Regions from separate parts of the Microbulbifer sp. SE14 genome, predicted to be linked through region 1. Evidence: predicted binding sites of a transcription regulator. Region 1 holds the regulator's gene; each other region holds the start of a gene.
What was found. Region 1 encodes sigma-54, which starts transcription at its own class of promoters, with help from an activator protein. Its sites were predicted from a motif close to TGGCACANNNNTTGCNNT; they were not measured.
Positions count from the first base shown of each region.

Region 2: AC6R19_RS01165 (pilin) is a predicted target of sigma-54. The motif match lies at 2,956-2,973, and genes of this name have one in related genera.
Region 3: AC6R19_RS14510 (RtcB family protein) is a predicted target of sigma-54. The motif match lies at 3,367-3,384, and genes of this name have one in related genera.

Region 1 covers NZ_JCBAJA010000022.1:6,398-11,405, reverse strand. Annotated here, with positions in the region: gene AC6R19_RS15280 (HPr family phosphocarrier protein) at 150-419, opposite strand; gene rapZ (RNase adapter RapZ) at 452-1,357, opposite strand; gene ptsN (PTS IIA-like nitrogen regulatory protein PtsN) at 1,466-1,927, opposite strand; gene hpf (ribosome hibernation-promoting factor, HPF/YfiA family) at 1,931-2,221, opposite strand; gene AC6R19_RS15260 (RNA polymerase factor sigma-54) at 2,548-3,999, opposite strand; gene lptB (LPS export ABC transporter ATP-binding protein) at 4,253-4,978, opposite strand.
Region 2 covers NZ_JCBAJA010000001.1:273,688-278,695, reverse strand. Annotated here, with positions in the region: gene AC6R19_RS01175 (type II secretion system F family protein) at 1-758, opposite strand, end outside; gene pilB (type IV-A pilus assembly ATPase PilB) at 896-2,605, opposite strand; gene AC6R19_RS01165 (pilin) at 3,052-3,537, shown strand; gene tfpZ (TfpX/TfpZ family type IV pilin accessory protein) at 3,697-4,431, shown strand; gene AC6R19_RS01155 (hypothetical protein) at 4,572-5,008, opposite strand, start outside.
Region 3 covers NZ_JCBAJA010000020.1:44,981-49,988, forward strand. Annotated here, with positions in the region: tRNA gene AC6R19_RS14500 (tRNA-OTHER) at 468-540, opposite strand; gene rtcA (RNA 3'-terminal phosphate cyclase) at 859-1,941, opposite strand; gene AC6R19_RS14510 (RtcB family protein) at 2,081-3,307, opposite strand; gene rtcR (RNA repair transcriptional activator RtcR) at 3,532-5,008, shown strand, end outside.

The DNA of each region.
Region 1 (5,008 bases):
CTCTTAATGCGGAATGATGAATGCGGAATGATGAATACGGGATCCGGCTTGTCAGTTGGCGGGACGATCGTTGCCCGCGATCATACTACCGGGGTGAATCGAAATCGATTGTGCTCGAAGGTAGCTGCGTCCGCATTCCGCATTAACCCTCACTCCGCCTCGCCGAAGCGATCCGCCACCAGCTCGCTGATGGCGTCCAGCGCGGCTTCCTCGTCGCGGCCACTCACCTCCACTTCCAGTTCGGTACCCTTGCCGGCGGCGAGCAGCATCAATGCCATCACACTCTTGCCGTCCACGCACTTGCCGTCGCAATGCACTTTCACGTCCGCGGAGAAACGCGCGCAGGTCTGCGCCAGTTTGCTCGCGGCGCGGGCGTGGAGGCCGAGTTTGTTGACTATCTGGAGGCGGCTCTTCTGCATGGGCGGGTCGGTTTTCCGGCTGGCTCAGGGGGTTATTTCTGTTGTTCGCGGTGGCGGATCTGCACATTGTCGAACTGGCCGGCGAAGGTCCTGGCCAGCTGTTCCACCATATACACGGAGCGGTGGCGGCCGCCGGTGCAGCCGACGGACACGCAGGTATAGCTGCGGTTGCTCTGCTGGTAGGAGGGCAGCCAGCGCTCGAGGAAACGGATGATATCCCGCTCCATGTCGTCGGTCTCCGGGTGGGTGCGCAGGTATTCCACCACCTCCGGGTCCAGGCCGGTCTTGTGGCGCAGCTCCGCGACCCAGTAGGGGTTGGGCAGGCAGCGCAGGTCGAACACCAGGTCCGCGTCCACCGGCACGCCGTGCTTGAAGCCGAAGGACTGGAAGAGTATCGCCATCCCCGGTGACTCCTCGCCCACCACGCGGGTCTTCACCAGGTCGCGCAGCTGGTGCAGGGTGAGGCTGCTGGTGTCTATCACCAGGTCGGCTATGGCCGCCAGCGGTGCCAGCAGTTCCTTTTCCCGGTTCAGTGCCTCGAGCAGGTGGGTGCGGTTGTCGGAGAGGGGGTGCTTGCGGCGGGTTTCGCTAAAGCGCTGCACCAGCACCGGCGAGCGCGCGTCCAGGTAGATGACATCGCACTGCACGCCGCTCTCACGCAACCCCTCGATCACCCGCGGCGCCTGCTGCACGTCCTGCCACAGGTTGCGCGCGTCTATACCCAGGGCCAGGCGGGGGCTGCTCAGGGCGGGTTGGGAGCCCAGGGCGCTTTGCGGTTGGGAGTTGCCGATCGGCGGCTGCTCGCGCACGCGCCGGACCAGTTCCGGCAGCAGGCTGGCCGGCAGGTTGTCGATACAGTTGAAGCCGACGTCCTCCAGCAACTGCAGGGCGGAACTCTTACCGGAGCCGGAGCGGCCACTGATGATCACCAGGCGCATAGGGGAGATCCTTTCTTCACTTCAGCGCTTTATGTTCTGACAGCTGCAAGTCACCCGTGTGAAGCCTCGGGTCGGTTCAGTCGGTGTAACTCGCTGATCTGGTGCAGATTATGCAGCGGCGGCGCTGTCGATGGCCAGCGCGTAGAGTTCGTCCCCGCTCTCGGCCTGGCGGAGCTTTTCCCTGACCCGGCTGTCGCTGAACAGGGCGGCGATTTCCGCCAGGGTGTCCAGATGCTCCTGTTCGGAGTCCTCCGGCACCAGCAGGGCGAACAGCAGATCCACCGGCTGGCGGTCGACGGCGTCGAAGTCAACCGCAGGCTCGGTGGTGCAGAGCACGCCGATGGGGCGCTCACAGCCCGGCAGTCGGCAGTGCGGAATGGCCACGCCGTCGCCGATACCGGTGGAGCCGAGGCGCTCGCGGGCGATCAGTTGGTTGAAGATGGTATCGGCATCGTGTTGTGGATACTGTTCGGCAATGGCCTGGGCAATGTTGAGCAGCAACTTCTTTTTGCTGCTCCCCGCCAGATGGCAGAGGCTCAGGCGGGGAGAGAGTAATGCTTCCAATGTCATAGTTCAGCGGTGGTTCTGCAACTTCTCTTTGTGTTTCCTGAGTTGGCGATCCAGCTTGTCGGCCAGGGCGTCAATGGCCGCGTACATGTCTCTGTCTTCAGAGCCGGCACAGAGATCGTGCCCGTTCATGTGCACCCTGGCTTCGGCCTTCTGGATCAGTTTGTCCACGGACAGGATTACGTGTGCATTGGTAATGTTGTCGTAGTGTCGGGAGAGCTTTTCCAGTTTGCTTTCACAGTAATCGCGCAGGGGCGGAGTGAGATCTACGTGGTGACCACTGATGTTGATCTGCATGGATTTCTCCTTATTGAGAGCATCGCTTGGCGGCGCCCCTCCCGTTAGGGCCGCAACCCTACTAGGAAGTTCGCCAGATTGGAAGGATACACTCAAAGTTTGGACGTTGGTCGCCGCCGGGGTGGCTTGGGGCGCCTTGCAGTTTGTGACTGGCCGTTCTTGGTTAGTCAGAATTCTGGCGCTAGGGATGCCATTCCCATCCGTGGTGATTGCTCCGTAAGCGAGTGGTCGGCCGGGAAAAAGCCTCATCGGCAAACATTTCCCGGATGGCCCCCGGCAGCTGGGTCTTCGTGTCGGGCTTCGGCATTCTTTTCCCGAGCCCCGACCTAAACCAGCCGCTTGCGCTCGCTGGAGGAGGGGATGCCCATGGACTCCCGGTACTTGGCCACGGTGCGCCGGGCCACCTGGATGCCCTGCTTGTCCAGTTCCTGAGTGATCTTGTTGTCGGACAGCGGCTTGCGGGGTTGCTCGGCGTCGATCAGTTTGCGGATCATCGCGCGGATGGCGGTGGAGGAGGCGTCCTCGCCGGAGTCGGTGCTGACGTGGCTGGAGAAGAAGTATTTGAGTTCGAAGACCCCGCGCGGGGTGAGCATGTACTTCTGGGTGGTGACGCGGGAGATGGTGGATTCGTGCATGCCGATGGTTTCGGCGATATCCGCCAGCACCATGGGCTTCATCGCCTCGGGGCCCAGCTCGAAGAAGCCCTGCTGCTTCTCGACGATGCTGGAGGCCACCTTGAGCAGGGTTTCGTTGCGGCTCTGCAGGCTTTTCAGGAACCAGCGTGCCTCCTGCAGGTGATCGCGCAGGAAATTGTTATCGCTGGAGTTGTCGGCGCGCCGGATCAGGGCTGCGTAGTCGCCATTGATGCGCAGCCGGGGAGTGGTTTCCGGGTTCAGTTCCACCAGCCAGCGCTGCTCCCGGCGGCTGACGATGATGTCTGGCACCACATACTGCGGCTCCTCGCCGCCGAAGGCCTCGCCGGGGTAAGGGGTCAGGGTCTGGATCAGGCGCACCACCTCGCCCAGCTGCGCCTCGTTGAGGCGGGTTCTGCGGCTGAGGCTGCGGAAGTCGCGCTTGCCGAGCAGGTCCAGGTGGCGGTCCACTACCAACAGCGCCTGCTCCAGCCAGGGGGTGCCGACCGGCAGCTGGCGCAGCTGCAGCAGCAGGCATTCGCGCAGGTCGCGGGCGCCGCAGCCGGCGGGCTCGAACTGCTGGATGGTCTTGAGTACCGCGAGGACTTCGTCCTCCTCCGCTTCCAGCGTCGCGGCTATGTCGCCCAGGGGCGTTTCCAGGAGGCCGCTCGGGGCTATGCCGTCGATCAGGTTCTCACCGATCAACTTGTCCTGCGCGGAAAGGGTGGTCAGGTTGAGCTGCCACAGCAGATGGTCCTGCAGACTGTCCGGGGCGGAGTTGCGCTGCTCCAGGGCGAGTTCGTCCCCGTCGCCGCCACTGTAGCTACCGCCGCTGTAGATATCGTCCCAGCGGGTGTCCACCGGCAGTTCGTCGGGGATATCGTGGCTCCAATCACTTTCGGTACCCTGGTCGCTGCCGTTGACCGAGGAGTCATCGGAGGCGGAGCGCTCCGGCGACTGCTCCTCGGTGCTGTCAGGGTGAGAGTGATCCTCGCCGTCCACCTCCAGCAGCGGATTGCTGTCCAGCGCCGACTGTACCTCCTGTTGCAAGTCCAGCGTCGACAATTGCAGCAGGCGAATAGCCTGTTGCAGCTGGGGCGTCATGGTCAGCTGGGTGCCGAGCTTTAACTGGAGAGACTGCTTCATATTTGAGGGACTGCAGACCTGTGCGGCGGATGAATCATCTAAAAATCCAAGACGCCGCAGACTAACCCTCTGTTCGGTGGATTACAAGCAATAACTGTGCCGGTTTTGAATGCGGAATGCGAAATGCGGAATGATGAATGCGCGGTCTGGATCTCCTCAGGCGGACAGTGGTCCGGCCGCGCTTGGGCCTGGGAGGCGTGAGCTAGCGATATTAGGTGGTTTTTGCGGCACTATGGGTTGATGCTATTCCGCATTAAATGGTGAACTCGTGTCCCAAGTAGACTTCGCGCACCTGCTGGTTGGCGAGCACTTCCGCCGGGGTGCCGGCGGCGATGATATGGCCCTCGCTGACGATATAGGCGGTTTCGCAGATATCCAGGGTCTCGCGCACATTGTGGTCGGTGATCAGCACGCCGATGCCGCGATCGCGCAGGTGGCGGATGATCTGCTTGATGTCGTTGACCGAGATCGGATCCACGCCGGCGAAGGGTTCGTCCAGCAGGACGAAGTCCGGGTCCGTGGCCAGGGCGCGGGCTATCTCCACACGGCGCCGCTCGCCGCCGGACAGGGCCATGCCGAGGCTGTTCTCGATATGGGTGATGTTGAATTCCTTCAGCAGTTCCTGCACCTGCTGCAGCCGTTCGGCGCGGGACAGTTCCCTGCGGGTTTCGAGGATGGCGAGGATGTTGTCGCGCACAGACAGGCGGCGGAACACCGAGGCCTCCTGGGGCAGGTAGCCGATGCCCTTGCGCGCGCGCCCGTGCATGGACAGGTGGGTAATGTCCTCGTCGTCGATCAGCACCTGGCCGGCATCCGCCTGGACCAGGCCGGCGATCATGTAGAAACAGGTAGTCTTGCCGGCGCCGTTGGGGCCGAGCAGGCCGACCACCTGGCCGCTGGTCACGCTGACGGAGACGTCCTGGACCACTTTTCTCTTCTTGTACTGTTTGGCGAGGTGTAACGCTTTCAGCGTTGGCATAGTGTGTTCCGAATTTGCTTCGAGTCCCGA
Region 2 (5,008 bases), on a different contig from region 1:
CGGTCGAAGAATTCGGCCACTTTTTTGTTGCGCTTCTTGGCCTCTATGGTGCCCCCGATGCCGACCACGACACAGATTAGCGCGATAAACCAGTTGGCCTGCATCCACTCCGACATGCCAACCACCATTTGGGTAAATGCCGGCAGGTCGGCGCCGAAACTGGAGAAAGTCTCCGCGAACTGGGGGACAACCTTGATCAATAGGATAGATGTGACCACGATAGCGACCACGATAACCGCAATCGGGTAGGTCATCGCCTTCTTGATCTTCGCTTTCAGTGCCTCGGTTTTCTCCTTGTAGGTGGCGATCCGGTCCAGCATGGTTTCCAGTGCACCGGACTGCTCGCCGGAGGCGACCAGGTTACAAAACAAATCGTCGAAATAGAGCGGGTGTTTGCGCAATGCATCGGCAAAGGCAGTACCGGAAGCCACATCGTCGCGGATCTTGTAGATCAGATCCTTGACTCCCTGGTTGTCCAGACCATCGGCGACGATTTCAAAGCTTTGTACCAGTGGCACACCGGCCTTCATCATGGTGGCCATCTGGCGGGTAAAGAGGGCGATATCCGCCGGCTTGATTTTCTTGTTGCCGCCAAAAAGAGGCTTGGGCTTTTTCTGTACCCGGTTGGCGATAATGCCCTGGCGGCGCAACTGTGCCTTGATCAGCGCCGGGTTGGTGCCGTTGATCTCTCCCTCGACCTTGTTGCCTTTACTGTCCACACCCTTGTAGACATAAGTGACCGCTGCGGCATTGGCCATGGTTGTTGTTCCCGTGTTTTATTGTTACGTCAATTTTTATTCACGCTTTGTAGGAGCGGCCCATGGCCGCGATCGATCTGTATAATCGGTAAACGCCGATCGCGGCCATGGGCCGCTCCTACAAGGGAAATTCCCTACTAATCCTTGGTAACCCGGTTAGCCTCTTCCAGGCTGGTAATGCCCATCACCACCTTGCGCAGCGCGGAGGTACGCAGGTTGTTGAAACCCTCCTTGCGCGCCTGGTCGGCAATCTGAATCGAGTTGCCGCCCTCCATTATAATTCTGGAGATGCCGTCGGTGATGCGAACCACTTCATAGACCCCCACGCGGCCCTTATAGCCCTTGCTGCAGTGCTCGCAGCCCACCGGCTGGTAGATCTTCCATTCCTTGCGCTCGATGGTCACCGCATCGAAGCCCTCCTCCTTGAGCACCTCCTCCGGCAATGTGACCGGCTTCTTGCATTCATTGCAGAGTCGCCGCGCCAGGCGTTGGGCAATAATTACACTGACCGAGGTGGCGATATTGAAGGTGGGTACGCCCATATTCATCAGGCGGGTCAAGGTCTCCGGCGCCGAGTTGGTGTGCAGGGTGGAGAGCACCAGGTGGCCGGTCTGCGCCGCCTTGATCGCAATTTCCGCGGTTTCCAGATCGCGGATCTCGCCCACCATCACGATATCCGGGTCCTGGCGCAGGAAGGAGCGCAGCGCCTCGGCGAAATTCAGCCCCACCTTTGGGTGCACGTTGACCTGGTTGATGCCCTCGAGGTTGATCTCCACCGGGTCCTCCGCGGTGGAGATATTGCGTTCCGGGGTGTTGAGGATATTCAGGCCTGTATACAGGGAAACTGTCTTGCCCGAGCCGGTGGGGCCGGTGACCAGGATCATCCCCTGGGGCTGGGCCAGGGCGTCCATATAGATCTTCTTCTGGCCGTCCTCGTAGCCCAGGGCGTCGATACCCAGTTTCGCGGAGGAGGGGTCGAGAATCCGCAGCACTATCTTCTCACCCCACAGGGTGGGCAGGCTGTTGACCCGGAAATCAATGGCCTTGGTCTTGGACAGCTTCATCTTGATGCGACCATCCTGGGGAATGCGCCGCTCGGAGATATCCATCTTGGACATCACCTTCAGGCGCGCCGAGATACGCGGCGCCAGCTGAATCGGCGGTTTGGCCACCTCGTGCAGCACGCCATCGGTGCGCAACCGCACCCGGTAGGTCTTCTCGTAGGGCTCGAAATGAATGTCCGATGCCCCGGTGCGGATGGCATCCAGCAGAATTTTGTTTACAAAACGTACAACCGGGGCCTCGTCGCCGCCCAGATCGTCGTCCTTGTTGCGATCGGGTTCCCCGCCCTCTACGTCGAGGGCGTCCAACTCATCGTCGTCCATGCCCTCCAGTCCAGCGCCCACATCGCTGTTGGAAAGGTAGCTCTCGATGGCCTTGGCCAGCTTGTCCGCCTCCACCAGGACTGCGTCGGTATTGAGGCCGGTATTGAAGTTGATCTCGTCCAGTCCGGCCAGGTTGGTGGGGTCGGCGACCGCCACGAACAGCCGATTGCCGCGCTTATACAGGGGCAGCGCAAAGTGCTTGCTGATCAGTTTTTCGTCAACGACATCTTTGGGGATCAGGTCGAAGTTGTAGCTGCCGAGATCGAACAGCGGGGAGCCGAAGGCCTGGGAGGCGATGCCGGCCAGCTCCCGGCTCTTGACCAGCTTGGCCTCCACCGCATGCTGGGCAAAGGTCTGGTTCTCGCGCCTGGCTGCCTTGGTGGCGGAGATGGCTGTGGATTCGTCCAGGACCTGGTCGGCAACCAGCCGCTTGGCCAGGCCGGAGAGTTGGCTAACGCTCATAGGGGATGGTACCGCTGCATGATAGTGGCTGCTTGCTTTTTGATCTTCTGTTGTGTGCTGCCCCATCTGGAGAAGCCTGCTTGCAGGCGAATCTTCAGGGCCAACACCGTGCAATCCCGCCAATATAGCGAAATCAAATGCCGCCGCCAAACACCTTGTACCCAGGGGCAGTCAGGCTGTCGGGAAGCGGTCCAGCCCAGGAAAGACTGAGTCCGGCAGCATCTGACACTTTTTGTCAGCAAGTGATTGGGAGTGGAAAAGACAGATGCGAGTGATTAATTAATGGTCGCCTTCAATGTGACTTACCTCCCATTGATGCCGCTGAGGGCAATTTTTGCGCTTGCCACACTTGGCACAAAGCTTGTATCTTGTTTCGCGACTTCCTCACGGGATGCTCTCCCTTCCGGGATTCACCAAAACCAAAAGTCTGTATGGAGACGGTTACAATGAAAAAGCAACAGGGTTTTACTCTTATTGAATTGATGATCGTGGTTGCGATTATCGGTATTCTGGCTGCTGTGGCGCTGCCGGCTTACCAGGACTACACGGTCCGTACCAAAATCACCGAAGTCAACTTGCAGGTTGGTGCCTGCAAAAATGCGGTTACCGAGTTTATACAGTCAAACGGCACCTTCCCTGCTGACGCCAATGCTGCAGGCTGCAACGGTGCCGCTCAAACCAAGTATATGGCTGCTGGCCTAACGGTAGGCGCTCTCGGCGTCATTACGTCGGGTAATATCCAAAACAGTGGTGCTGCTTCCATCGATGGTACAAACATAATTTTGCAGCCGACCACTGATGCTGCGCGCACAGCTGCAATGGCTGCCGCTACAGATCCTATTCTGGGCTGGTCCTGCGGTACCAATGCTGCTGCAGCTGACTATAAATACTTCCCGGCTCCCTGCCGTCAAGTCGTTCTCGGCGGCCTGTAAACAGTTGGTCGTGACAGGGTGAAGATATAGTCAGGTCTAGTATTGAGTGCCAGTCTCCCTGTCGGACGGACTCTTTGATAAAGCCCCGCGTCCGCGGGGCTTTTCATTCTGGGAGGCTTTGCGCCGGGCAGAATTGATTTGTCGTTGAGTTGTTTCGGTATGTTAGATCGTCTTCGCGCTTTCGCAGTCCATTTATTGCTCTCCTTTTTGGTTGCCCTGGCTTCGCTGTTGCTGGTATTCCAAATCTGGTATCCGGCTCCCTTGTCTGTGGCGATGGGGGTCACACATATTTTTCTGGTGATGTTGCTGGTCGATGTCACGCTGGGGCCGGTGCTGACGTTCTGTGTTTTCAAGAAGGGCAAGAAAACGCTGAAATTCGATCTGGCAATTATCGCGACTCTGCAAGTCGGAGCTCTGATTTACGGCTTGCATACAGTGGCAGAGGGACGCCCAGTCTGGTTGGTGTTTGCCAGTGACCGGTTCGACGCTGTCCGTCCGATAGACATTGATACTAGGTTCCCTGACAAAGTTTCTCCAGAGTACGCATCCCCGTCTATATTGGGGCCTCGTTGGGTGGCAGCAGTCCGTCCTGATGACCTTCAGGTCGATTCAGAAATCGTCTTTGAGTCGATATTTGGTGGCGCTGATCTTCAGCATCGCCCTTATTTGTACCAGCCATTGCCGGAGGCGGCCGAGGAAATGCGGAAACGCGCGTTTCCTTTGGAAAAACTCAAGGACTTCAATGCTCCTGAGCGGGTTGGAGAGGTGCTCGAACAGTGGCCAGAGGCCGATGCCTGGCTGCCCTTGATGGCAAACGTCAAACCTGTGGTGGTATTGATCGATCGCGGTTCAGCAGAGGTGGTGGCTGTTGTTGATCTAAATCCCTGGAGCTAGGAAAATCCAGAGGCGGGAGAGGGGGTAAATCTTAGCATTTGACTATATCTAGATTTCCCCTATCAAAAATTTCCATCAAGTCGGAGCAGAATCTGATTGTTTCCGAAAATAAGCCGCCGAAAACCGGCGGCTACAGAGGATCAAAAATCCATGCTGAGAGAAATGCTGCTTACGGAGTGATCCGTATCATCGGTATTGAAAAGCGTGTGTTCCAGTGAGTAGGTCCACTTGCCGATACGCCAGTTGACGAAGCCCCCGTAGAAGGGGTCACTGCCATCTTGTTCGTCCTTCAGGCGGGTTTCCTGATAAGAAAAGGTGTAATTCTTCTCTTCGCCTTCAGCGTCCAGCTCCACGCCCTGGTCCAGGTAGTAGTACCTCAGGTTTGCCTGGGTGCTCCAGAATGCGTAGCCGACACGCAGGCCGCCGGATAGCTGTTTGCTGGTATCGGTGCTGATTACCGCCCCGAGTGTTTTGGCGGTACCACTGATCTCGCCGGCATAGGTCCCGGTCTCCACGCCTTCAATGCCAAAGGTATCAAGGTCGCGATAGGAGTTGCGATAGGTCTGGCCCCATTTAT
Region 3 (5,008 bases), on a different contig from region 1:
CTCTCTCCTGCCTGCTTGCGCGGCAAGGACCCCCTCTCCCTAACCCTCTCCCCCAAGGGGGAGAGGGGACTGTTGCGGTGAGTTGCCATTCTCCTTCCTCGGGTTATTTATGTTGCTTCTGTGACAATCAAAGGTGAGGCTCACCCGGAAGCACGGAGGGCGACGGTTTGAACGGTGCTGGTCGCGCGGTCATTGGCGGAACCGGCCATTGTCAGAGGGAGCGGTTACAAGCCTGCCCCTCGTCTGCTGGCGAGTTCGGCTTAACCGAACGACGTGCAACGTTGCCCACCGCCGGCGTCTGTGCTTCCGGCGCTTCGAAACACCGAAGTGCTGTCTCCCCGGGAGGAAACAGCCCAACGGCACCTCTAAGCCATGGGCCTCTGACAGACGTCAAAAAGGGCCTAAACCCTGTGGGGACTCGAACCCCAGGCTTTCGCCTTTTCCAGATAGGTCGTGTGAAAGACGACTTACTTTGACAGGAGTCGAACCTGTGACCGGCCGATGGGTATCGGCTGCTCTACCCTACTGAGCTACAAAGTGGTGTTCAGGTGATTTTCCGGTAGGTACACGAGGGGCCAGAGGCCCTTGTGCCAGGCTGGCTTACGGAACCAGCTCCGCGAACCGGATAGTTTCCCTAAACTCTTTTACGGAAACCTCTAATAACTCGTTTCTTGTCACCCTCGCGAAGGTTGGGGTCCAGTGGCCACCTGTGGCCACGGGGCTTCTGGATTCCCGCCTTCGCGGGAATGACGATTTCTAGAGGTCCCTTACAATCACCTGCTTCCGGCAAATGATCTGTATTCTTACGTCGGCACATCCCCTGTGCGATCGATCATCCTTAATGCTTGCTAAAAGCCCCTACCCCGCTTGTGGGGGCGAGGGCTTCGATCGGCATCCCCTCTCCCCCAAGGAGGAGAGGGGACTGTTGGGGTGGATAGTTACGCTCCAAACGAGATCGCTTTCCTTTTTAAGCGCCACTTCAATGCCGGCGAGCTGGCGGATCACATCGATATTGGTCTTCAGGTGCAGGCTGGGTTCCAGGGTGGTGAATTGTCCTCCCTTGCCCAGCACCATCGGCAGCAGTATCTGGTCGGCCAAGTGCTCACCGACGGGCACGCCGGCTTCCAGGTACCGCTTTATCGCCCTGGCGGCACGTCCGGCGACCCGCTCCGCGCTGAGCTGCTTTTCACCCACTACTTCGACAACTTCGGTGATCTGCTCCGAGAAGAGCCGCAGCGACACGATGTTTCCCGGTCCGGCGGATTCCACTGTGCGCTGGTGAAGCGCCTCCTCCGGCCAGTGACATTTTTTGCGGATCTGCTTCAGTTCCCGCTCGGCGATATGCCCGGGTATCTGCGCAGACGTCACCACGGCTTCCGTGCCGAGAAGCGCACCGCGGCTGGTCAGGGCCAGGGGTTTCAGCTCCTGCACAGGGTGAATGCGCGCCCGCCACTGGCCACCGCCTGCCGGGTAGAAGCCATAGCGCTCCAGTTCGATTTCTGCCCGATAGCCCAACTGCGCCATCACCGGCAGAAAGGATTGCTCGATAAAGTCGAAACTGGGGGCATGGCCGTTGTGGGTACCGCCCTCCAGGCAGACTTCGCTGACGCCGTCGGACAGCAGCAGCGGCAGCAGGATCGTCTGGAACACGAGGCTGGTGCTGCCGGCGGAGCCTATGGCGAAGCGGTATTCGCCAGGCTGGACCCTGCCCGGCTTGAACATCACCTCGGTGGAGCCCAGCTCGTCGCCGGAGAACTCCGCGCCGCAGATGGCCTGGCCGGCGCGCAGGCACGCGAGGTGCTGGCGCAGCAGGCCCGGCTTGCTGCGGCCGGCGCGGATGTTTTTGATACGCACCGGTTTCTGCAGGCACATGGACAGCGTGAGCGATGTGCGGAAAATCTGTCCGCCGCCTTCTCCTTGTGATCCGTCGATGACCAACATCTTCCCGTCCCTTTTATCCTGTAATTGCTTAGCCCTCTTTCTGCTTCCGCGGCAGAGGAAAAATGCATGGGCCTCGATTGGCTCCCCCTCTCCCTAACCCTCTCCCCGAAAGGGGAGAGGGGACTGTTCGGGGGAGTAGTTACCCTTTTACGCAGACCACCTGCTTCAGGGTGTAGACGATTTCCACCAGGTCTTTCTGGGCCGCCATCACCTTTTCGATGGGTTTGTAGGCGGCCGGGGTTTCGTCGATTACGCCTTCGTCTTTTCGGCATTCCACATCGGCGGTCGCCTGCAGGTGCTCCTCCAGTGAGACCAGCTTCTTCGCCTTGGTGCGCGACATGACCCGTCCGGCGCCGTGGCTGCAGCTGCAGAAGCTTTCCGCATTGCCGAGCCCGCGGACGATAAAGGAGCGCGCGCCCATGCTGCCCGGGATGATGCCCATTTCCCCCTCGCGGGCACGCACCGCGCCCTTGCGGGTTATCAGCACGTCCTTGCCGTAGTGGTGCTCGCGGGACACATAGTTGTGGTGGCAGTTCACCGCCTCCATGCGCGCGTCGAAGTCCCTTCCCAGTGCGTCTTTCACGGCCTGGATCACGCGGGCCATCATCACTTCGCGGTTGATGCGCGCGAAGTTCTGCGCCCACTCCACCGCCTCGACGTACTGGTCGAAGTGCTCGGTACCTTCCGGGAGGTAGGCCAGATCGGAATCCGGCAGGTGTATATGCCAGCGCTCCATATCCCTTTTGGCCATCTCGATAAAATGTGTACCGATCCGGTTGCCCACACCGCGAGAGCCGCTGTGCAGCATCAGCCAGACGCTGCCGTGTTCGTCCAGGCACATCTCGATAAAGTGGTTGCCCGTTCCCAGGGTACCCAGGTGGTTGATGTTGTTGGTGTTCTTCAGCAGCGGGTGCTTTTCCTGCAGCACATCAAACTGCGCCGCCAGAGGCGCCCAGGCGTTCATCACATCGTCCGGCACATTGCTCCAGGCGCCCTTGTCACGACCGCCCCGGCGCCCCGCCGAGCGGCCGTGGGGTACCGCGCGCTCAATGGCCGAGCGCACTGCCGCCAGGTTGTCCGGCAGTTGCGATGCCTTGAGGCTGGTGCGCACCGCCATCATTCCACAGCCGATATCCACGCCGACGGCGGCCGGTATCACGGCGCCCAGCGTGGGTACCACGCTGCCGATGGTGGCGCCCTTGCCCAGGTGGACGTCGGGCATCGCGGCCACCCACTGGTGGATAAACGGCATGCGCGAGATGTTCTTCAGCTGCTCTTTGGCCTCAGCTTCGAAAGGCACCCCGACAGTCCAGGACTTGATGGGTACGCCGCCGTCCTGCATCACTTCGTACATTTGCTGAGTCATTGTTCTTTCCCTTGTTCAAATTCGCTTGCGGTGTTGTTCGCTTGAAACTTGTCCCCTGTATTGCCAGGAAGGTGCCAACTTTGCACAAGGTGCCGAAGAAATTTTTAAGTCTTTGATTTGAAAGGATTTATTTTTTGTTTTGGCAGATTTGATCGCGGCGTCGGGCACGCTGCGCCAACCTCTTGCCTATCTTTTCTGATAGCAAAATAATATATTTGATAACCATGAAAACAGTGGCCATCAGCATTCTCGGCACCACCATGGATCGGCGCGGCAAGGGGGACAAGCGCTGGGACAAGTGGCGGCCGACGGTTTCCATGTGCCAGCACGACGATCTGCTGATCGACCGGCTGGAGTTGCTGTTCGACAACCATTCCCAGAGCCTGGCGAACCAGGTGACGGAGGATATCGCCCGCGTCTCTCCGGAAACGGAAGTGGTCCACCACCGGGTGAACTTCAGGGATCCGTGGGATTTCGAGACGGTGTACAGCCAGCTGCTGGATTTCGCCCGCGGCTATCAGTTCAAGCCCAACCGGGAAAATTACCTGGTCCATATCACCACCGGCACACACGTCGCGCAGATCTGTCTCTACCTGCTGACAGAGGCGGGCTACCTGCCCGGCCAATTGCTGCAGACGGCGCCGGCCAGTCGGGACAGCAATCTGCCCGGGCAGTACCAGATCATCAACCTGGACCTCTCCAAGTACGACCAGATCGCCTCGCGCTTCCAGAAGGAGCACCAGGAAGGCACCGTCTACCTGAAGGGCGGTATCGAGACCAACAACGCGGCCTTCAACCGGATGATCGAGCAGCTGGAGAAAGTCTCCATCCGCTCCAACGCCCCGATCCTGATTACCGGCCCCACCGGTGCCGGCAAGACCCAATTGGCGCAACGGGTTTATGAACTGCGCAAGCAGCGCGGCAAGCTCGAGGGACGGCTGGTGGCCATCAACTGCGCCACCCTGAAGGGGGAGAACACCATGTCCGCGCTGTTCGGCCACAAGAAGGGCGCCTTTACCGGCGCCACGACCGATCGCGCGGGCCTGTTGAAGGAAGCCCACAAGGGGCTGCTGTTCCTCGATGAGATCGGCGAGCTGGGCCTGGACGAACAGGCGATGCTGTTGCGCGCGATCGAGGACAAGCGCTTTATCCCGTTCGGCTCCGACAGGGAGGCCAGCAGCGATTTCCAGTTGATTGCCGGCACCAACAAGGACCTGGCCCGGAAAGCCAGGGAGGGGACATTTCGCGCGGATTTGCTTGCCCGTATCGATCTTTGGACCTACGAGCTGCCGTCCCTCAAGGAGCGGATCGAGGACCTGGAGCCCAATATCGACTATGAGCTCGAGGCCTTCTCCAATAAGGCGGGGCACCTGGTCAGTTTCAACAAGGCTGCGCGGGAAAAATACCTGGCCTTCGGGCGCTCGCCGGAAGCCACCTGGTCAGCCAATTTCCGCGACCTCAACGCCAGTATCACCCGCATGGGGACACTGGCCGACGGGGGGCGGATCACCGTTGAAGTCGTCAGAGAGGAGATCAACCGGTTAAGGCGCAAGTGGCAGACGGCCTCGCCCAACGAAGAAAGTCCGAAGACTGCGATCGAAAGTGTTTTGGGAGCCGGCAGCAGCGAGGAGATGGATTACTACGACCAGCTGAAGCTGGCCGCTTTGATCGGGGTGTGCAGAAACTCCGGCTCGATGGCGG